Regions from separate parts of the Bacillus atrophaeus genome, predicted to be linked through region 3. Evidence: predicted binding sites of a transcription regulator. Region 3 holds the regulator's gene; each other region holds the start of a gene.

Region 1 (7,047 bases), 660 kb from region 3:
TTTATGAATCTTTAATAAGGCCCGTTTGATGGTGGTTTGTACGGTTGATTTTTTCACGCCTAAAAGCGCGGCGATCCGTTCATATGAAAAGCATTCCACCTTATGCAAAAGAAACATTTCTTTTTCCCGTTCCGTTAACAATGATAATGCTTCTTTTATCCTTCGTCGGTCTTCGTCAGACACCTGTCCGTCCGGCACGAAATCAATAGCCGAGGAAAAAGATTCGATGATTCTCGGATCTTTAATGAGCAGCCTTTGATAGGCGTCGCGGCGGTCAATGGCTCTTCGGATTCCTGGCTGCCTTCCTTTTTCCAGCCATTCTGTCACATATTCTAAATCCGTAATGATGCTTCTGATAATTTTTTTATCTTTCAGCTTTTCAGCGGACAGCTCTGATTCGTCAGCTTCTCCAAGCTGTTTATACAGCTTTCTTGTCTGTTTCAATGTGCGTTTGTATTCAAATAATAAGTCTTCCATTCTGTTATCCTCCTCATTTTCGGAACAAAAAAAGGACACCAATCAACGCACAGATTTTGTGCAATTGATCAGTGTCCTCAGGCTTTCCGTCTTGGACATATTCTTTTGTGAAAGCTTTAATTCAATTTGTACCCAATTTCAAAATCGACGCGGGCCAGGTCTCCTTTTCTTGTTTCGACAAGGGTTTTTCCGTGCTCCGGCGCTTCTGTAAGCCAGGCTTCTCCCTTTAATCCGTCGACAATAATCACGCGGACCTTCCCATCCTCAAGCTGGCTTGCGAGTGTGATAGTATCTATGTTTATAAGTTTTTTAGGATTCATTATTTATTTTCCCCCGTTTTTGTGTGTCCTCTGCTTTTTCCTTCACCCGTTCAAGCTTATCTATGACAACGTGTTTGCAGTCCGGCGACTCGCCTTTCAGAAAATCGAGCGCGTCCTTTACCGCTTCCAATAGCTCAGGCGCTGAAGCCATGAGCCGTGCATTTCCGTCTTGCGAGTACGAGCTGAGGTCAAACACAGCTGCGATCAGCCTGCCGTTTGAATAAGGGAATCTCCCCTTATCTTCTTCACTGTAAGCAGAATAAATATAGATCGGTTTTGATTCGCCGCCCGAGACTGCCTGCCACGGAGCGGGACTGCTTTTCCATTGTTTATTTTGCACTTGATCCTCACTTTCCGTCATCTTCATACCATTCTTCAATTTCTTTTTCCTTCCGTTTCGCCTGAAAAAACAGACATAACAAGGCCTTGATAAGCTTAATCAAGAGCATTCAGCCTCGCTTTCCCGGCTTCAATCACCAGTTCCAAATACGCAATAACAGGTGTCAAATCAGAGCCGGCCCTGCAATTCGGGCATGGCCTAAAAACGGCTCCAATGCTTGTCGATTCAACGATCACTTTTTTGTTTTTGCACAGCCTGCACATTACCGTATGCCCTCCAATCTATGATTCAGATCAAATACGTTTCCTTTTATAATCACTAAGTAGTCGCTGCACATTTCATAGATTCTTGTCCCGAGCGCTTCATCCACCCTCACAAGTTCTTCGACGGTGAGTTCGCTTGAAAGGAGAATCGGTTTATGATTTAAGTAGCGATAATTGATGACTGAATACATTTGTTCAATCTGCCAGTCAGTAGCTCTCGGCTTTCCGTTGGCAGGCTTAAATAAATCATCAATGAACAGAACGCCGGACTGTTTGATACGGCTGAGCTTTGCTTCCAGCAAATCGAAATCATTTTTTAAATCAGTAAAACCCTCCACAAACGGAAAATATACGACAGGAACGTGCTGCGTTTTCATCAGCCGGTTGGCAGCAGCTGTAAGCAAATGCGTTTTACCTGAGCCGGGCTGCCCTAAAAGAGCTATACTGTTTTTACGTGCGGACTGTATGTCTTGAAAGTGTTCAACAAATTCGGCCGCACACTCGTACGCATCAATCACTGCCTGAGGCTTCCCTGCCGTATGGAATCCCTCAAAGCTCAGCTTGCTGAATTCAGCGGTAATTTCACTTGCGCCGAGCAGCCGCCTTACTTTTCGTTCACCGACACAGCCGCATACCGCCCATATGTCCTGTCCGTTTTGTTTTTTGAGAAAGCCCCCTTGGTCCTTGCAAGCCGGACAATCATAACGGTTTTCGTCTGATTCGTCCGATTTGTTCACCAGTAATGGATGTTTTCCGCTTCTCAGTTCGGCAAGGATTTGTTCGAGCGTTCGTTTGGTCATTTGGCATATTCCTTTCTTTTAAAGGCATAAAGTCTTTTTTTACTTGCTGAGCGGAAAATCGGTCATCAATGAATTTCGCGCAATAACTGAAGGCCTTTATCGTTTCCGCGGCACTTGTACGCCGTTTTTCAAAAGCGTCAAAACATTGGTCAAGCCATTTGATTGTCTGCAGCACGGGAACACCCCGGCCGACAATTCGGGCGATGGCTTGATAATCACGAGAGGAAGGGTATACAGTGCGCCCCTCTTGCGCAGATCTCAGCTCTGTAAAATGGTTTGCAATGGCATCAACCGCTTTATCAGCAGCAGTATGAATCATTGTGTTATCTTTATCAGACAGGACGTTATTGTCCGTCCTTTGCGGCATCTTTGTCCGCTCCATAGCGCCAGAGTGGTCTTGCTTGTCCGTTCTGGGAATAAACTTTTTCGAATGCCGGACTGAAATCATTACTCCGTAAGGCGCACGCCTCACTAAGATGTAACCGTTCTTTTCCAACTGGTCGAGCCATCTTCTGACGGTTTTTTCACTGACTCCGAATACGTCCGCCATCTCCTTTGCTTTTAACGGCTTATGTCCCAGCACAATGCCCCAGTTCACGCCATCTTTTCTTCTCTCTTTAGTCGTTGAGCTGATAAACCACAGAAACAGCCACACAGCCGAACCCATTTTGTCATAATGTTCTGAATTCAACAGTCCTGAATATGTGAAAAACGGATAGCTTTTATTCCTCTCCACCTTGCTCCCCCGCCTTCTTCAATCGCAAATACAGTTCGTATTGCGCACGATTTTCAAATTGAAACACAGGATGGCCGTTCGACGTGAATGTGATCGATCCGCCTGTCTTTCCAAGGTGCTGCTGATCTATGGGATTTTGACTGAAAACAATTTTAATCGGATTCATTTACCCGCCTCCTGATACAAAATTTTTCTCTTTTTGATACGTTTTGTATCTTTATGTTTTTGATTATAAACGATACATTACGTATCATCAAGTTATTTTTGATACTTTTTTTATCAATTATTTATTTTGATACCGTTTGTATCTATAATAAGAGTAACTTAGGGAGTTTCCAAAAAGAGAGGTCATACGATGATAGGCGGCAGATTGAAGAGTCTCAGAGGAAAAAAAACACAAGAAGAAATCGCAAACCATATCGGTGTATCACGCGCCAGATATTCTCACTATGAAAACGGCCGCAGCGAACCTGATTATGAAACACTGCAAAAATTGGCCGATTACTTTCAAGTGACAACCGATTATTTGCTGACAGGAAAAGAAAAAAAGTCTGACGATGACATCTTTTCAGACCCGGATTTACAGATCGCTTATCGGGATATGCGGGACTTTTCTCCGGAAAGCAAACAGCAAGCGATCGAATTCATTAACTATTTAAAAGAAAAAGAGAAAAACCGAAAACCGAAAAATAAATAAATGTCCTTTGTTCTCTAAATAATATGATAAATAGGCCGATATAAAGAATGGTGTTTATTTTTATAAGAAAAGGGAAAGACTTCTACAAACTTTTTCAGTCCTGTAACAGGGCTTTTCTTTCTCACACAAAACGGAACATATGTTCGAAAAGGGGTATTCAATTGGGCGATTACTTATCACATCTGGAGGAATACGTAAAAAATGTATACTGCCGTCTGGGAATGACTTCTCCTCAGCACATTGACATGCTGAGAATTGCAAGAGAACTTGATATTTGGGTTCATTTTGAAGACACAGGAAGTATGATGGTGAAGCATGACGGAATGTACAGTATTGTCTTAAATCAAAGGCAATCCGCAGAGGAGCAATGGGAGGACTTTGCGCATGAGCTGTGCCACGTGTTAAAGCACGCCGGCAATCACTTTCATATGAACAAGCTTTTTAGAGAGCTTCAGGAATTTCAAGCCAATCAATTTATGTATCACTTCTGTGTGCCGACCTTTATGCTGTTACAAATGGAATTTCCGCAGTGGAGAAGCCACGCTGTTTCCATGATTGCTTCCGTGTTCCGCGTTACAAAGAAATTTGCGGAAAGAAGGCTGGAGCTTTTCGAACAGCGTAAAGCAGGTATTCAATTTCAGAAGCGGCTGGCTTATCTCCTGTCAGATAAGCGGCACACTAAAGACGCTCCCCGTGAATGGTTCGGCTATCAGGAAACTGAGCAGCCGCAATCACTGGTTGCCGAACAGCAAATGCAATATCATTACAGTAAGTATTAATTAGCAAAGCCGGCCTGTTTTACAAGACAGGCCGGCTGACAGTCCAGAACTTTGACATTGGGTATTGAAGCTCTTTTATACAAGAGTATTCCTCCCACTGCACATTCACACAACTTACGAAGGCAGTGAGAGATATTGCAGGTCCAGTACCCAATCATTCTCTGCAAAAGGCAGCCTTTACCGCGCTGACATATCGTGAGAAATGCTCATTTTTTGTCCGGTCCCGCTCTCGCCATCCAAAGTCGTCAAATAATGCGCTTCGCTGAGCCGTGCTTAACTCTAATTGGACGCCAAGCGTTTTATTGCTTCTGTTCACAATATTCATCGGATGCACACCAGCCAATTGCTCTTTATCCGACACAAGTTCAGCGCTGAATCCTGATGCCTTCAGGCTTTCAGCAACAGCCGCGGCTCTGGGCCGGTCAGTGCCGCCGACCAAGGTGTGCCGCCGGTTCGGATCCCGGTAGCCGTGAATGGAAAGTGCGTATTGATGTGCCTTTACCTTCTCAAGTGCGAGCGGTTCATTAAACCTAGTGCTTGTCACATGCAAGGCTTGGTTGTTGCGGCGTTTCATTCCTTCAAACAGATAAACGGAACATTCATCGGAAAAGGCCCTCACCAGCTCGCTTACTCCCGGCTCAATTCCGCCGCCGTGCGGGCTCAGTACGATGCGGTCGCTTCCGCTATTCTCCTCATAGATAATCCGGTATTCTGATTCTGCAGCGGCGAGAGACTTAAAACTGTGATAGACATCTTTCATTTCTGGTGCGCTCCTTTATTTAGTGGCACCAGTTTATCCTATAAAACTATAAATGAAAACCCTTTTGTAGTATGATGTGCTGGAAGAAACTCGTATGGAGGGGATCGTATGGGATTTATCAACGGCATGTTCGGAAATGCCTCAACTGTTTCAAAAGCATCTGCCGAAGCAGAACTCGCTTCTATTTTAATAGAGGGAGAGAGTGTGGATGCTGCATTTAAATTAGTGCGTGATTTAATCGTCTTTACGGAGAAACGCCTGATTCTTGTCGATAAACAGGGCCTCACAGGAAAAAAGACAGAATACCAATCTATACCGTATAAAAGCATTTCCAGGTTCAGCATTGAAACGGCCGGCCGTTTTGATCTTGATTCAGAGCTTAATATTTGGATTTCAGGCACTGAACTTCCGGCGGTATCAAAGCAATTCAAGAAGGATGACAGCATTTACGACATTCAAAAGGTGCTTGCTGCGGTTTGTATGTAATAACTCTTTTTATTGACCAAAAAGAAGCTTCTGCACGAAGAGAAGCTTCCTTTTTTCAATTATACGAGTTTCGCCATCATCCGCGCTTTCGTCTTCGGCCCATAAATTCCATCAGCCGTTAAGCCGTTCATTAATTGGAACCGTTTTACCGCATTTGCCGTTTTTGCTCCGTAAAAGCCGTCTACCCCGTTGTTTTTCGCCCCTTTGTCAGGATAAAAATAAAGAGCTGCCAGCGCTCTTTGCACTTGAATGACTTTTGTTCCCTTCGTCAGCGGACTCGTTAATTTGATCACACCTGATGGGAGCGGATATGCAGGAGCTGATTCGCTTACCGCTGCGGACTTTGCTTGCGTCTGATTGATTTTCAGTACCTGGCCGGCTTTGATTTTATTAGGATCTGAGATATTGTTCCAGCTTTGCAGCTGCTTCACACTGACACCTGAGGCTTTGGCAATCGCAGATAACGTATCTCCTTTCTTCACCTGATAAGATGAAGTCACGGCTGCTGTCTTTTTTGAAGAGAAACTGCTGCCGCTTACTTCTTTCTCAATAGCGGCCTTCACTTGATCCCAGCGTCCCTCTGATAAGATGCGGTGCGGACAATACTTGCCGTTCCAATCCTGATGCTTTCTGACCCGGTCGATGCCCCAGCCTCGCTCCTTTAAAAGCTGCGCCACAAATTTCACAGCCAAGGCTTCAGCCGTCCGGTACTTTTCGCCTCCCGACTTGCTGTAGCAAATTTCCACACCGATGGACTTGCGGTTTCCAGTGCCGTTCGTGCCGTCTCCCGTATGCCATGCGTTCCGGTTCAAAGGCAGTCCCTGAATCACTTCTTTGTCATCAACCGCAAAGTGGAAGCTTGTAGAGCTATTGTTCCCGATCATGTAGCTGATTTCATTAGCGGCAGACGCGTCATTCGCCGTATTGTGAATCGTAATGTATTCAGCATTCATAGCGTTGGGACATTTCAGCGTGTACTTATCCGCAGAAACCAGATTCTTCTTGACTTCAATCGTCACCTATCATCTCTCCTTTTTCTTTTTATCATGAATAGGTGGCATTCGTAGGACGGGCAGAGTATGACATCAGCCCTTCATTACTGGTTAAAAGTGTTAAAATCGAGATAGATAGGAGAAATGAATGATGAAGACTTATTTGATGCTGACTGTAAAAACAGATCGTTTTGGTACGGGGCACGTACCCGGCCACTATGCAGGTTTGGACCGTTTACAAGCGGAAAACCGCTTAAACATGTTCGGTCTATTCAGCGATGCCACGGGCGGCTTATACGTAATCGAGGTGAATTCATTAGAGGAAACGTCTGAAACCGGTTCATTCGGAACCACTTGTTAAGAGCAGGTTCTCTCAACTTATTAAGAAGAATCCGGC
Region 2 (7,047 bases), 1.6 Mb from region 3:
TCGCTGAACATCAGCTCTTCCTGGCCCATTACGTCTATCATGACACGGCCTTCGCCTAAACGAAGCGCTGTCTCTAATGAATCTGACAGCCGCGGGGCGACGCCTTCTTTCACTACAATCCGGTCAATGACAACTTCAATGGAGTGCTTTTTATTTTTTTCAAGCTCTATCTCTTCAGAAAGCTCGGCCATTTCGCCGTCAATCCGAACTCTGACATACCCTTGTTTTCGAATTTGCTCAAGCACTTTGACATGGGCGCCTTTTCTGCCGGACACAATCGGCGCAAGCACCTGAAGCTTCGTCCGCTCCGGATACTCCAAAATCCGGTCGACCATCTGCTCAATCGTCTGTGATGTAATTTCAATTCCATGCTCTGGGCAGTGCGGTTTTCCCACCCTTGCGTACAGCAGGCGCAGATAATCATAAATTTCTGTCACCGTCCCGACAGTTGATCTCGGGTTGCGGCTCGTGGTTTTTTGATCAATGCTGATAGCCGGGGATAAACCCTCAATCGCGTCGACATCCGGCTTATCCATCTGGCCTAAAAATTGGCGGGCATAGGCAGAAAGCGACTCCACATAGCGCCGCTGCCCCTCTGCATATATGGTGTCAAAAGCAAGGGAGGATTTACCGGAACCCGACAGTCCAGTCACCACTACGAGCTGATCTCTCGGAATGGTCACATCTATGTTTTTCAGGTTATGCGCCCTTGCTCCCTTCACCTCTATCCGGTCCATAGCCATTCTTTCATCATCCTTCCGCTTTTAGCTCTAAAAGTAAATCGCGAAGCTCCGCAGCTCTTTCAAAGTCAAGCGCCTTGGCTGCTTCCTTCATTTCAAGTTCCATTTGTTCAACGACTTTCTGGCGTTCTTTTTTCGTCATTTTCGCCAGTTTCGGCGCTGCTTTTGTTTTATATTCTTCTTTATCTTCAGCAGCCACTGTCGCGCGGATAACGTCGCGTATTTCTTTATTAATCGTTTGCGGCGTAATGCCGTGCTCCTCATTAAAACGCTCCTGCTGCTCACGGCGGCGTTTCGTTTCGTTTATAGCAATTTCCATTGATTTTGTCATTTTATCGGCATACATGATGACGCGGCCTTCCGCGTTTCTCGCCGCCCGCCCAATGGTCTGGATCAGTGAGCGTTCTGACCGGAGGAAACCTTCCTTATCCGCATCCAAAATAGCGACAAGGGATACCTCAGGAATATCAAGCCCTTCTCTCAGCAGGTTGATTCCGATAAGGACATCATGCTTGCCGAGCCGGAGATCCCGTATGATTTCAATCCGTTCCAGCGTCTTAATCTCGGAATGAAGATAATTGACCTTAATGCCGATCTCTTTCAGATAATCTGTCAGATCCTCAGACATTTTTTTCGTCAACGTGGTGATGAGCACTCTTTCATTCCGTTCGGTCCTGGCTTGAATTTCACCGATCAAATCATCAATCTGTCCTTCTATCGGACGCACCTCAATAATCGGATCAAGAAGCCCGGTCGGCCGGATAATCTGCTCGATCATTTCCGGTGTATGCTCTATTTCATAAGGGCCCGGCGTTGCTGAGACATAAACAATATTGTGCATATGCTTTTCAAATTCTTCGAAACGGAGCGGACGGTTGTCAAGCGCTGAAGGCAGACGGAATCCGTGATCCACCAGCACTTGCTTTCTCGCTTGGTCTCCGTTAAACATTCCGCGGACCTGGGGAATTGTTACGTGCGACTCATCTACAACGATCATAAAATCATCAGGGAAGTAGTCGAGAAGCGTATATGGCGTGGAACCTGCCGGACGAAGCGTCAAGTGCCTTGAATAGTTCTCGATGCCTGAGCAGAATCCCATTTCCCGCATCATTTCAAGATCATACCTTGTCCGCTGCTCCAATCGCTGCGCTTCAAGGAGTTTGCCGTTCTCATGCATGACTTTCAGCTGCTCCTCAAGCTCTTTCTCAATATTAAGAATGGCTTTTTCCATTTTTTCGGCTCGTGTGACGAAGTGGGAAGCCGGGAAAATAGCGACATGGTCGCGGTCGCCGAGGATCTCCCCGGTCAGCGCATCCACTTCTCTGATCCGTTCAATCTCATCTCCGAAAAATTCAACCCGTATACAATGCTCGTCGCGTGACGCCGGGAAAATTTCCACGACATCTCCGCGCACCCGGAACGTTCCCCGTTGGAAATCAATATCATTGCGGGCATATTGGATGTCAACAAGCTTTCTGAGCAGCTGGTTGCGTTCAATCTCCATTTCCGTCCTGAGCGAAAGCACCATTTCACGGTATTCTTCCGGTGAACCGAGACCGTATATACAAGAAACACTCGCAATGATAATGACGTCTCTGCGTTCAAAAAGAGACGATGTTGCGGAGTGTCTGAGCTTATCAATTTCATCATTAATGCTTGCGTCTTTTTCTATAAATGTATCCGTTTGAGGCACGTAAGCCTCCGGCTGATAGTAATCATAATAGCTGACAAAATACTCGACAGCGTTGTTCGGAAAAAACTCTTTGAACTCGCTGTAAAGCTGGCCTGCAAGCGTTTTGTTATGGGCAATTACAAGTGTCGGTTTGTTGACTTCTTTAATCAGGTTGGACACCGTAAATGTTTTACCCGTACCCGTCGCACCCAGAAGAGTCTGGTGTTTCTTTCCTTCTTGAATTCCTTTGACAAGCTTTTCTATAGCTTTCGGCTGATCTCCCTGGGGCTGGTATTTCGAGACTAACTCAAAGCGATCTTTCACAAATAAGCCTCCGTTTCTTTACGAAATCTTCCTATTGATATAGTAACACAATGAAGAGCAAAATCGCTAAAAATACGAACTAAAGTTCGATGGCTATTTATTTCCATCTTGATTTTCCGTATAAAAAACCTGCTTTCTTCAGGCAAAAGCAGGAATTCATCTCTTTATATATGATGGCCGTGTTATTCTTCCTTTTTTTCTGCGGCTTTTTTCGCCATGTATAACCCGCCGGCAACAAGTGACACCACATCTAACCCCACGATCAGATACGTTTCCGTATAGCCTTTTAAATAGGAGGCAAATAGCAGCGCGGCTGTAAGAGCAATTGCCACGTAATGATTAAATGTGACTCTCGTAAAAAGAACAACAAGCATAAAAGGAAAAACTAATGCAAAAACGGCTTTTGTTATCACAAAAACCCTCCTCCGATTCTTCATCTCATCTGATTATAGTAAAAAAAGAAGAATCGGACAATGATGCAATCGTTCCCTCTTTATACACCATACCCGTTTTTAGCATGCTTCAATCATCTTTTTGCAATGATTCTTCTAAACCTTCACATCAGCATAAGTGAGTCAAATAGCCCATCTTCACCTAAAACTATTATCACTCTAACCAACTTAATTATTAACTTTATTTAGGACTTATTGTGTTTGACAGCATTTTCCTTACCCTCTACAATTGGATGATAGTGCTCACTATCATTTTTGAAGACAGGCTCCAGAGTGCTTTTACTTTTTCAGGATATAAAAAAAGAAAAACATCCTGTATATCGACGGAAAGAGGGGGTTATGAAACATGTATTCAGTACTGTTTAACAAAGCTGAAGAATCCAGTCAATTGGCTGGCGCAAAGGGCATGAACCTGATTAAGATGACCAAAAACGGACTTCCCGTTCCAGACGGTTTCATCATTCAAACCAATGCCTTGGCGCGTTTTATGGAGGATAACCAGCTTCATGAAACAAAAGAAGACATTGAAAACAACATCATTAACGGCATATTCTCAGATGAACTGAAGAATGAGCTTACGGCTTCCTTTTATGAACTCAGGGAATCCTACGCGTCTGTTGCCGTCCGGTCCTCTTCCGCTTCAGAGGATTTAGAAGGCGCTTCTTTCGCAGGCCAGTATGAAACATACTTAAATGTCAAAACAGAAGATGAATTTCTCGGAAAAGTAAAGGAATGCTGGGCTTCTTTTTTCTCTGCCAGAGTCGGCCGCTATAAAGAAAAAATGAAAAATAATCATGGTAAACCGTTAATGGGCGTCGTGGTTCAAGGACTGATCGAATCTGAAGTATCAGGTGTCATTTTCAGCCGCAATCCGGTCACACACGATGACGGCGAATTATTAATCAGCGCAAGCTACGGTCTTGGTGAAGCGATTGTTTCCGGCAGCGTGACACCCGACACATTCATCGTGAATAAAGATTCATTCGCCATTCAAAAAGAGATGGGCTTAAAGGAATTGTATATGGTTTCTCAATCTGAAGGCATTGCTGAAAGAGAAACAAACGAAGAAATGCGGAATCGCTATTGCCTTAATGACGAGCACATACGGGAACTTGCTGCCTTAACGAAAAAGACCGAGGCATTGTATGGATTTCCGGTTGATCTGGAATTTGGAATCGCCGAAAACACATTATATCTTCTTCAAGCCCGCCCGATTACAACCATTGACCAAGATAAAGAAGCTGCTGAGGAAGAGCGTGATTTCATGATCACCAAGGAGGATATGAACGATTTCTGGCTGAACATGGAGTCAAACATTGAAGGACCGATCAGCCCGTTATTCTCTTCTCTTATTATTCCTGCAATGGAGCACGGGCTGAAAAAACGTTCCGAGCAATTTCCGATCGGGGTAACGATTGAAGAAGTGAAACAGTACCGGGGCCATATTTATTCGAAACAAAAAGGCGGAGACCCGACCGAAGCCGCAAAGGCTGCCGAAGCGGCTGAAGAATTGTTTCCTCATTTGGCTGAGCGGATGTACGACATTCTCAACAAAACCTTTCTGCCTTTTTATGAAACATTAGATGAACTGTCAGCAGCTTCACACACACCGGAAAGCGCGCTGAACGCCTTTAAGAAACTAAAGGCATTTTATATGGAAGCCTATGATGAACACTTCAATATCGTCTTCCCGCAATTACTCCTGAATACGAAGTTGGAAACCATGTATCAGCAAGTTCAGGGAGACACGGAGAATTCCCATTTTCATGAGATGCTGACAGGAAAAATGAACAAATCCTTGGAAACAGACCGGCATCTGTGGCTGCTTTCTAATGAAGTCAAAAAGAACGCAGCGCTGAAACAGGTATTTGAAACTCATCAAGCGGAAGAACTGCAAGAGACGCTGGCGCAAACAAGTGACGGAAAGCTTTTCTTGGATAAGGTAAATGAATTTTTGCAGGAGTATGGCTGGAGATCAGTGAAAAGCCATGATCTTATTGAACAGATCTGGGCTGAAAACCCTTATTACGCCCTGTCCCACATCCAAAATTATGTTCGCAATGGCTATCACTTTGACAATGAGTTTAACAAAACAATTGAAAAAAGAAAGCAGCTGTACAATGAATTTTTGCAGCAGATAGAAGATGAAGCCTTCCGAAAGGAATATGACCGTTATTATCAATGGATGCTGAATTCATCTGTCATCCGTGATGACCATCATTTTTATATTGATGCGATGCTTGATGCAAAGGCAAGAATCTTTCTGCTGAGAATCGGTGAAATACTCACAGACAGCGGTGTTATTGATGACAAAGAGGACCTGTGGTATTTATACGATGACGAAATCGAAAACGCCCTTTTACACCCTGTTCCGCTTCAGGCTAAAGCAGCAAAACGGAGAGAGGTATTTAAAGAGTATGAATTGGTTCACGCCCCTTCTTATCTCGGATCACCGACGGCAGAACAGCTGAAGGCTGCAGAAGACATCGTCGGCTCGGTTACCGAAGATGAAAAGAACACAGAGGATCATATTTACGGCGTTGCTGCTTCAAGCGGCATTGTAAGCGGTCCGGTTAAAGTGATCCGGGATGCCAATGAGTTTTCCCGCTTCTCACCGGGGGATGTGCTTGTTTGCAAAATGACCACACCGTTGTGGACCAGTCTGTTTCAAGATGCCAAAGCCGTCATAACAGACACAGGCGGAATTTTGTCTCATGCGGCGATTATTGCGAGAGAGTACGGATTACCTGCTGTTCTCGGCACGCGCGCAGCCACTGACAGGCTGCGGGACGGAGATGTTGTCACAGTGGACGGCACCAGCGGCAAGATCACCATCGTCAGCCACGCTTAAATGCCGGCTGCCTCTTTATTATACCGGCAGGACAGGTGTATACTTGTCCTGCCAGTATATTCGTGAGGTGAAACATATTGAGACCGACAAACCGCAGAATCCTTGATGCCGCGATGCAGCTGATTGTCAAAAATGGCTATCGCGCAACCACAACAAAAGAAATTGCAGAGAAGGCAAATGTGAGTGAAGCCACGATCTTCCGCAATTTCAAAAACAAGCAAGGATTAATGAAAGCACTCATTTCCCAGCATTCTCAAAGCATGAGCAGCATTATTGGAAAAACGACAGGTGACCCGCATAATGATTTGCTTCATATCGGAACTTGTTTGCTGGCAGAGCTTGAACGAAAAAAGGATATTTTTCATATCAGCTTTAGAGAACCGGCTATGTTTGAAGAAGTCATCAACCATGTAACACAATATCCCCAAGCCATGAAACATCTGCTTATGGACTACTTTAAGGAATTAGGGGAAAAAGGAATCATTCACAAAGGAAATGAAGAGGCGAATGCAGATGTTTTTATGTCTATCATTTTCGGCTATTTTATACACCGTCTCCAGTTAGGGCAAAGAGTGATTACACTGCCTCAGGATAAAATGATTAAACATAGCACCAATATTTTTATCGAAGGAATTTTAGCCCGTTAAACCTCTGGCAGACAAAGTAAAGGAGGATACCAATGGGTTCAAGGAAAGAATGGGCGCTGATCGTTTCTCTTTTGCTGGGAGCCATACTCGTTCCCATTAACTCAACGATGATTGCAGTTGCGCTTTCATCTATATCAAATACGTATGATGAATCACTCGCCAGCATCACGTGGGTGGTGACTGTCTATCTGATTGTCATGGCAGTTACCCAGCCGATTGCAGGAAAGCTCGGCGATATGTACGGAAACAAAACGATGTATTTATGGGGAGTCGGCCTTTTTCTCATCGCTTCCTTGGGATGCGCCCTCTCACCAAGCCTGTTATTATTAAATGTATTTCGTGCATTACAGGCTGTCGGCGG
Region 3 (7,047 bases):
TACTATGGCCAGAGGACACATGAGTGTTATATCTTTACACGGTTACTCTGCTGATGAAAAAAATATTAAAGTAGGCGGCACTGATCGAAACAGAGCCGCATTGCTGGTGCAAACGCTTCATAAAGCAGGATTTCCGGCGGAATTGCTGAGTGCGCAAGATAAGTACGCGGGAGTCAGCCCAGACAATATAGCGAATAAATCAATATCAGGGTTGAGTATTCAGCTGGAATTGAGCATGGGGTTTAGGAAATCTATGTTTGAAACGTTCTCATTAAAAAGCAGATCCAGCACGCAAAATCAAACGTTTTATAAGTTCACCGAAACTATTTCAGATTTTATTAACGCTCAATATTAAGCCAGCCTCAATTGTATAAAAATAAAACCCAAGCGACTCGACGATTTCTATTTTTTTCGAGTTCACTTGGGTTTTGATACATATAAATGATAAAAATATAAAGTTATGATTTAATTTATGAAACTTTAAGGTCATACGATCGTATATTAAACAGAGTAAGTTATTTTGCTGTCAAATGATAAAGCTGCAAGAGAGGTGAAATATATGAAGGTCATAATTGGTTCCATTATTCTTCTGGTCATTATTGGATTCGGTTTATGGCTTATGTTAAGCCCATTCTTTAAAAAGGTGGGAAGCGGAGCAAGCAAGTTTAAAAAATCATGGGAGGAAGATCGTAATGAATGAAAATAAAAAAAACAGCACAAAAAAGATTATAGGGGGAATTATTGTAGGCGCAGCGTTGATCCTTGGAGGGATTACAGCCTCATTATTTATTGAAAAGATTCCAAACGGCTATGTCGGCGTTGTTTACTCACCGAATGGCGGGGTGAAATCAGAAACGCTTGATCAGGGCTGGCATTTAGTCGGGCTGTTTAATAAAGTTACTGAATATCCGGTGCGTATGCAAACAGTAGACAATGAAGATATTAAAGTAGCAACCTCTGACGGTAAAAACATTTCTATGGATATTGCCTACAACTATGTTGTGCAGCCTGATAAGGTGGTGGAACTGTTCAACAAGTTTGGAGCGGTTGACATTGAGACAATTGAAAATACATACCTCAAAACAAGACTTTGGGATGCCGCTAGAAAATCCATTTCTAAATACTCAGTAATTGATACATACGGTCAGAAATCATCCGAGGCCGCTTCAGAAGTTCAAAAAACATTTGCTGATGATATGAAGGACCTAGGCTTCCTTATCGATGATTTGACGTTAGGTGTTCCTAAACCTGATAAAGCAACACAAGAAGCTATCGACGCGCGTGTGAAATCTTCACAAGAGCTGGAAAGAACACAAACGGAAATCAAAATTGCTGAAGCAGAAGCCAAAAAGAAAAAGATCGAAGCTGAAGGAATCGCCGATTATAACCAAATTATCAAGAAATCGATGTCAGATGAAATGATTAAATACAAATGGATTGAAAAATGGGATGGTAAAACACCAAAAGCGACAGGCACTGATTCATTGCTTCAGCTGCCATTGGATGACGAAGAAGAAAGTAAATAAAAAAAGGAGGCGATTTCGGCCTCCTTTTTGTGTTTTAAGAATTTTCCCAAACAAAAAGATCTTCAATATGGCAGCCGATTGTTTTTGCAACCGTCATAGCAACATTCATTGTCATGGTTGTCTTGATTCCATCTACATAATCGTTCAGCCGTCTTTCACTGAGGTTGGTATTTTCAGCGATGTCAGAAATGGTCATATCGTATTCCTTCAGAACATCTCCTAATCTGCATTTGAGCACTCTATAAACAGGCATTTGTGAACCCCTTTTTTAGACATATTGTAGCATACATGCCGCAGATAAAACATAAGGCTCACGTGATAGAGATTTACTCCTTATGTTTATTAGGAAGGTCTGGAGATAACTCGTCTGACACTTCGGTTTGATATTGCAACCGGCTGTCTCTTGAAGCAAGTTGGTTACGGTAATCTTCATTCAACACATTAGCCAGCAAATATCGATGAAAAAAGTATTCAAATATACCTACACCAAGTGAGGCGATAAGAGCCGCAAAAAATGGAGAAAAATCACCGCCTGTGCGATTGATGAGAAATACCCAGAGGATAATTAACGACAACCCAAAATCAGCGGCTGTAGCAATAAAATTGCTAGTCCTTGGCAATATAAGCATATCCCCTGTTAGATAAGAGATCAGCCCTAAAACAAATGTGATGAATAATACACTTAAAAAAGATACATGATAGATTCTGTCCAAAATGACATATAAAAGGGAAAGGGTCAAAGTGATTTTTGATACGAGTGCAATTATATGTTTCATTTTACCACCTTACTGATTATTTAATGAAAGCACAAACTTATTTTTTCACTTTTTTTATATCCAAATGAATAGAAAAACTGTCGAGAAAGTCTCAGCAGCTTGAATGAAGAGAGCATCCGAATTTAAATTTGAGGCAAGTCTTTAGCTGTTTCAGCGGCCTGAATATCAACGTTTATCTGTTCGGATAAATTTCTGGGGTGATAAAAGCCCTTTGCAACCATGTAATTGAAAATTTGTTCATGAGTATCAATAGCATCGTGCAAATACTCATGTAATGTATCTCTCACTTCCGGAGAAGCCGTCTCGGTAATGGCTATGGCTATATCTTTAATACCAGTTTTTGCTGAAATTAAAAAATCAGTGGCAATGACCTGTTCTGTCATACTGCCCATTCCGGCAAGCTTTTGAAAAAATTCATTCATATTTGTTCACCTCGCTCAGCCAGTAAGCTTTGCAAACGCTCAACCTGCCGTCTTGTTTTTAACGCATCCTGTTCTAAAATGTCTCTTAATTCTTGATCCTGCACTAAACCGGTCATCGTTGAAGACTTAGTCAAACAAAGGTTTTTAAATACAAGCAATTCATGAAGATCTAAAGTCTCATGAAACCCATTCATATAAGTCATTCCTTTCTAAGAAAAGTTAGACAATCAATATTATTTTGAGCAATGGGGGTGCTGCTTAAAACAGGAACTTTGTGGAATGCATTATTTCTGAAGAGAGAAGGATTATTATCAGAAGAAGCAGCTATTTGTGAGATGTATCAGGTTTAACCGAAACTGAGTGCACGTAGTTCATTAGGCAGATGGGGAAAGGGTGGGAGGAGACAACGAATATCAAAGAAGATCATTCACTGTTTACTTTCAGTAGTGCAAATGCCGAAACAATTATCGTAAAGCTGAAGCAGGCTAATTTGGGGAGATATCGGGGGTTTAATTTTACGCTCACAAGTTCTATGATAGGTGAGTTTATTACATTGAATAAACACTAAAAGAACTAATTAAACTATGTACTAAATTTTCAATTTATTTATTATCATCTCGCCCCAAAATATCATAAAACTTGTCACTTCTCACGAACGAAAAGATGAAACAAATTAGAAATAAATTCGACTACTTATAAACAAGGCTGATGATGAACCCTTGACCAAACGTATTTACTAAGTGGTCTTTCTTACACTTAGGATGGGGCTTGTTCTCAAGTGCCAGGATTTATTTCTCGGCAGAGAGACACCAGAAACTCAGAAAAAGTTTCCTTGAGGAAAAATAATTTGTTGACTTCAACTTAAAAATGTAGGATAATAATGGGTGTAAACATGATGTAATTTTTTCCTCCTTTTCAGGTTCGTTTCTAAGCCAGGGCGAACCTGCTTTTTTTATTTTGCTATGAATAAAACCCCCTTTATATAAAAGAAGGGGGTTTTATCTATGAAAAAAACTGCCGAAATGAAGTTCGGCAGTTTAAAAGTTTCTAATGAACGGTTCTGAATACACCGATCACTTTTCCTAGTATACTGACATTCTGTAAAATAATCGGCTCCATTGTTGGATTTTCCGGCTGCAGCCGCACATGAGTATCTTCTTTATAGAAGCGTTTGACTGTAGCTTCATCGTCCTCCGTCATGGCGACCACGATCTCTCCGTTGTTGGCAGTGCTTTGCTGCTTTACAATGACGTAATCTTTATCGAGAATTCCGGCATCAATCATACTTTCACCCATAATCTCAAGCATAAACACGTGCTCGTCCGGCGGAACCATCCGATCAGGCAGCGGGAAATACTCCTCAATATTCTCTACTGCTGTAATGGGGCTTCCTGCCGTTACTTTTCCGATAACAGGCACATTAACAACTTGGCTTTTCGGAATTTGCACTTCTTCTTCATCTAGTATTTCTATCGCTCTTGGTTTTGTCGGATCACGCCTGATCAGCCCCTTCGTCTCTAAACGAGCCAAATGCCCGTGGACAGTCGAACTGGACGCAAGGCCTACAGCCTCCCCAATCTCCCTTACAGAAGGCGGATATCCTTTTGTTTTTACCTCTGCTTTTATAAAACGGAGGATATCAAGTTGCCTTTTTGATAGCTTCGTCATTTTTCGCACCTCTAACGTCGATTTTAAGTAGATTATAGCATGATTTTCCTTACAGTACAAACATAGGTTCGAAAAAAACAATTGACAGAAACATTTGTTCGTATATACTTGAGTTATAAAAAGCGAACAAACATTCTTATCGGAGGTTGTTTTTATGATTAAAGAATTTATTATTTTTGTCGGCCTGTTCACGGGAGTTTTAAGTGCTGTTATTCTTCTTTTATCATTTACAAACAATGATCAAGAGCAAAATCAATATGTTAAAATAGAAGTCCAATCGGGAGATACGCTTTGGTCGTTGGCTGATCAGGTGTCTGATACGAAAAAGATAAACAAAAAGGATTTTATTGAATGGGTAACGGAGGAAAATAATCTTCAGACTTCTGATATACAGGCGGGAGATGTATTAATGCTTCCCTTAAAAAAGGAACATCCTGCTGCATATCAATTGGCAACTGTTAAATAGAGAGGAAAGATAGCAAGAAATGAAGGCGCTCATTTATGCCCGCGTTAGTACAAACAAAGAACAGCAGCAAACCTCATTAAAGCGGCAGGAGGAGGAGCTTGCAGCGATTGCATCCGAAAATGGCATGGAGGTCGTTAAGGTCATATCCGAAAAAGCCAGCGGGTATGAAATGGACCGGGACGGTGTGTTTGAGATGCTTGATGAATTGAAGAAGTCCCATATTGATGCGATTCTCGTTCAAGATGAGACTAGGCTTGGCAGAGGAAATGCAAAAATCGCCCTTCTCCATTGCATTTATCGGGAAAATGTAAAAATATACACGACAGCGCACAGAGGAGAACTTGAGCTGTCCGAAGCCGATTCTATGGTGCTTGAGATCGTCAGCATTGTGGAAGAATATCAGCGGAAGATACATAATATGAAAATCAAAAGAGGAATGAAACGCGCGGTGAAAAATGGGTTTAAACCGCAAAAAAACCTTAAAAACCAACATGAAAACAGCGGGAAAGACAAAATTGAGGTTCCTATTTCAGAAATTGTACGACTGAGAGCCAATAAGCTGACCTTCGCTGAAATAGCCGCTACATTAAGAGGCTTTGGTTATGAGGTATCAAAAGCAACCGTTCACCGGCGCTTTCAGGAATATATGGAGGACGAAACAGACAAATAATGAGTGAATCGTTTGTAAAACCTCTGCTGATTTAGTAGTATAAAGGCAAAATGGAATAAAGGAGTTTAACATGATTTCAAACGAAAAAATTGCCAGAATCAATGAACTTGCTGCAAAAGCGAAATCAGGCGTTATTACTGATGATGAAAAAGCTGAGCAGAAGAAGCTTCGTGAAGAATACCTCAAAGGATTTCGCTCCTCTATGAAAAACACACTGAAAAGTGTTAAAATCATTGATCCTGAAGGCAACGATGTAACACCAGAAAAACTAAAAAGAGAAAAAAGAAATAACAAGCTGCACTAATATAAAAGGAATACGTCAATATCGTATTCCTTTTTGGTATATACTAACAACGTCAGCGTGTGTAAGCGACATTTTTCAACAAGTTTCTCTCAAATTTAAGCTGAAACAGTTGAGAAAAACGCTTCAGAGATTTATGATGAAGAGGTACAACACATATGGAAGGGGATTTTTATGGATACAATTGAAAAGAAATCAGTTGCTACCATACGCACACTATCTATAGACGCAATTGAAAAAGCAAACTCCGGTCATCCGGGAATGCCTATGGGCGCTGCTCCTATGGCATATACGCTATGGACAAAACTTATGAATGTAAGCCCGAAGAACCCTGGCTGGTTTAATCGTGACCGTTTTGTTTTATCTGCGGGACACGGCTCAATGCTTTTATACAGTATGCTTCATTTAAGCGGGTACGATCTCAGTATTGATGATCTAAAGGGATTCCGCCAATGGGGCAGCAAAACACCTGGACATCCTGAATACGGGCATACAGCAGGTGTTGACGCGACAACAGGGCCGCTCGGACAGGGAATCGGAATGGCAGTTGGGATGGCTATTGCAGAACGCCACTTAGCAGAAACATATAACCGCGATTCATTCAACGTAGTAGATCATTATACATACAGCATTTGCGGTGATGGTGACTTGATGGAGGGTATCTCTTCAGAAGCGGCTTCACTGGCAGGCCATCTTCAGCTGGGGCGTCTGGTCGTACTTTACGATTCTAATGACATCTCGTTAGACGGAGACTTAGACCGCTCATTCTCAGAAAATGTAAAGCAGCGTTTTGAGGCAATGAATTGGGAAGTTCTCTATGTCGAAGACGGTAACAATATCGAAGAATTAACTGCCGCTCTTGAAAAAGCGCGCCAAAATGAAAAAAAACCTACATTAATTGAAGTAAAAACAACCATTGGATTCGGTTCACCTAACCGCGCAGGTACATCAGGTGTTCACGGTGCGCCGCTTGGTTCAGAGGAAAGTAAATTAACTAAAGAAGCTTATGCATGGACATATGAAGAGGACTTCTATGTACCGTCAGAAGTATACGACCATTTTAAACAAACGGTAAAAGAAGCAGGAGAGAAGAAAGAGCAGGAATGGAACGAGCTCTTCGACAAATATAAAGAAATCTACCCTGAACTTGCTGAACAATTAGAGCTTGGCATCAAAGGAGAACTTCCAAAAGATTGGGATAAAGAGGTTCCTGTTTAT

The links. Region 3 encodes LexA, which represses DNA repair genes until DNA is damaged. Its sites were predicted from a motif close to CGAACATATGTTCG; they were not measured.
Region 1: a site for LexA is predicted at 3,766-3,779, ahead of AAHT65_RS13545 (ImmA/IrrE family metallo-endopeptidase). Genes of this name have one in related genera too.
Region 2: a site for LexA is predicted at 2,812-2,825, ahead of uvrB (excinuclease ABC subunit UvrB). Genes of this name have one in related genera too.

What each region holds. Positions count from the first base shown of each region.
Region 1 covers NZ_CP154443.1:2,669,682-2,676,728, reverse strand. Annotated here, with positions in the region: gene AAHT65_RS13585 (sigma-70 family RNA polymerase sigma factor) at 1-477, opposite strand, end outside; gene AAHT65_RS13580 (XtrA/YqaO family protein) at 594-800, opposite strand; gene AAHT65_RS13575 (hypothetical protein) at 787-1,158, opposite strand; gene AAHT65_RS13570 (hypothetical protein) at 1,233-1,400, opposite strand; gene AAHT65_RS13565 (ATP-binding protein) at 1,400-2,200, opposite strand; gene AAHT65_RS13560 (winged helix-turn-helix domain-containing protein) at 2,100-2,936, opposite strand; gene AAHT65_RS13555 (hypothetical protein) at 2,923-3,102, opposite strand; gene xre (HTH-type transcriptional regulator Xre) at 3,292-3,633, shown strand; gene AAHT65_RS13545 (ImmA/IrrE family metallo-endopeptidase) at 3,795-4,412, shown strand; gene AAHT65_RS13540 (poly-gamma-glutamate hydrolase family protein) at 4,567-5,172, opposite strand; gene AAHT65_RS13535 (PH domain-containing protein) at 5,281-5,658, shown strand; gene AAHT65_RS13530 (N-acetylmuramoyl-L-alanine amidase) at 5,718-6,677, opposite strand; partial or broken gene AAHT65_RS13525 (YciI family protein) at 6,802-7,047, shown strand, end outside.
Region 2 covers NZ_CP154443.1:635,961-643,007, forward strand. Annotated here, with positions in the region: gene uvrA (excinuclease ABC subunit UvrA) at 1-743, opposite strand, end outside; gene uvrB (excinuclease ABC subunit UvrB) at 751-2,736, opposite strand; gene AAHT65_RS03350 (DUF2198 family protein) at 2,919-3,149, opposite strand; gene AAHT65_RS03355 (PEP/pyruvate-binding domain-containing protein) at 3,535-6,039, shown strand; gene AAHT65_RS03360 (TetR/AcrR family transcriptional regulator) at 6,117-6,686, shown strand; gene AAHT65_RS03365 (MFS transporter) at 6,719-7,047, shown strand, end outside.
Region 3 covers NZ_CP154443.1:3,325,808-3,332,854, forward strand. Annotated here, with positions in the region: gene AAHT65_RS16740 (poly-gamma-glutamate hydrolase family protein) at 1-355, shown strand, start outside; gene AAHT65_RS16745 (hypothetical protein) at 560-700, shown strand; gene AAHT65_RS16750 (prohibitin family protein) at 693-1,526, shown strand; gene AAHT65_RS16755 (helix-turn-helix domain-containing protein) at 1,561-1,779, opposite strand; gene AAHT65_RS16760 (YndM family protein) at 1,853-2,302, opposite strand; gene AAHT65_RS16765 (spore coat protein) at 2,425-2,724, opposite strand; gene AAHT65_RS16770 (hypothetical protein) at 2,721-2,918, opposite strand; gene lexA (transcriptional repressor LexA) at 3,772-4,392, opposite strand; gene yneA (cell division suppressor protein YneA) at 4,547-4,858, shown strand; gene AAHT65_RS16785 (YneB family resolvase-like protein) at 4,878-5,528, shown strand; gene AAHT65_RS16790 (DUF896 domain-containing protein) at 5,599-5,832, shown strand; gene tkt (transketolase) at 6,004-7,047, shown strand, end outside.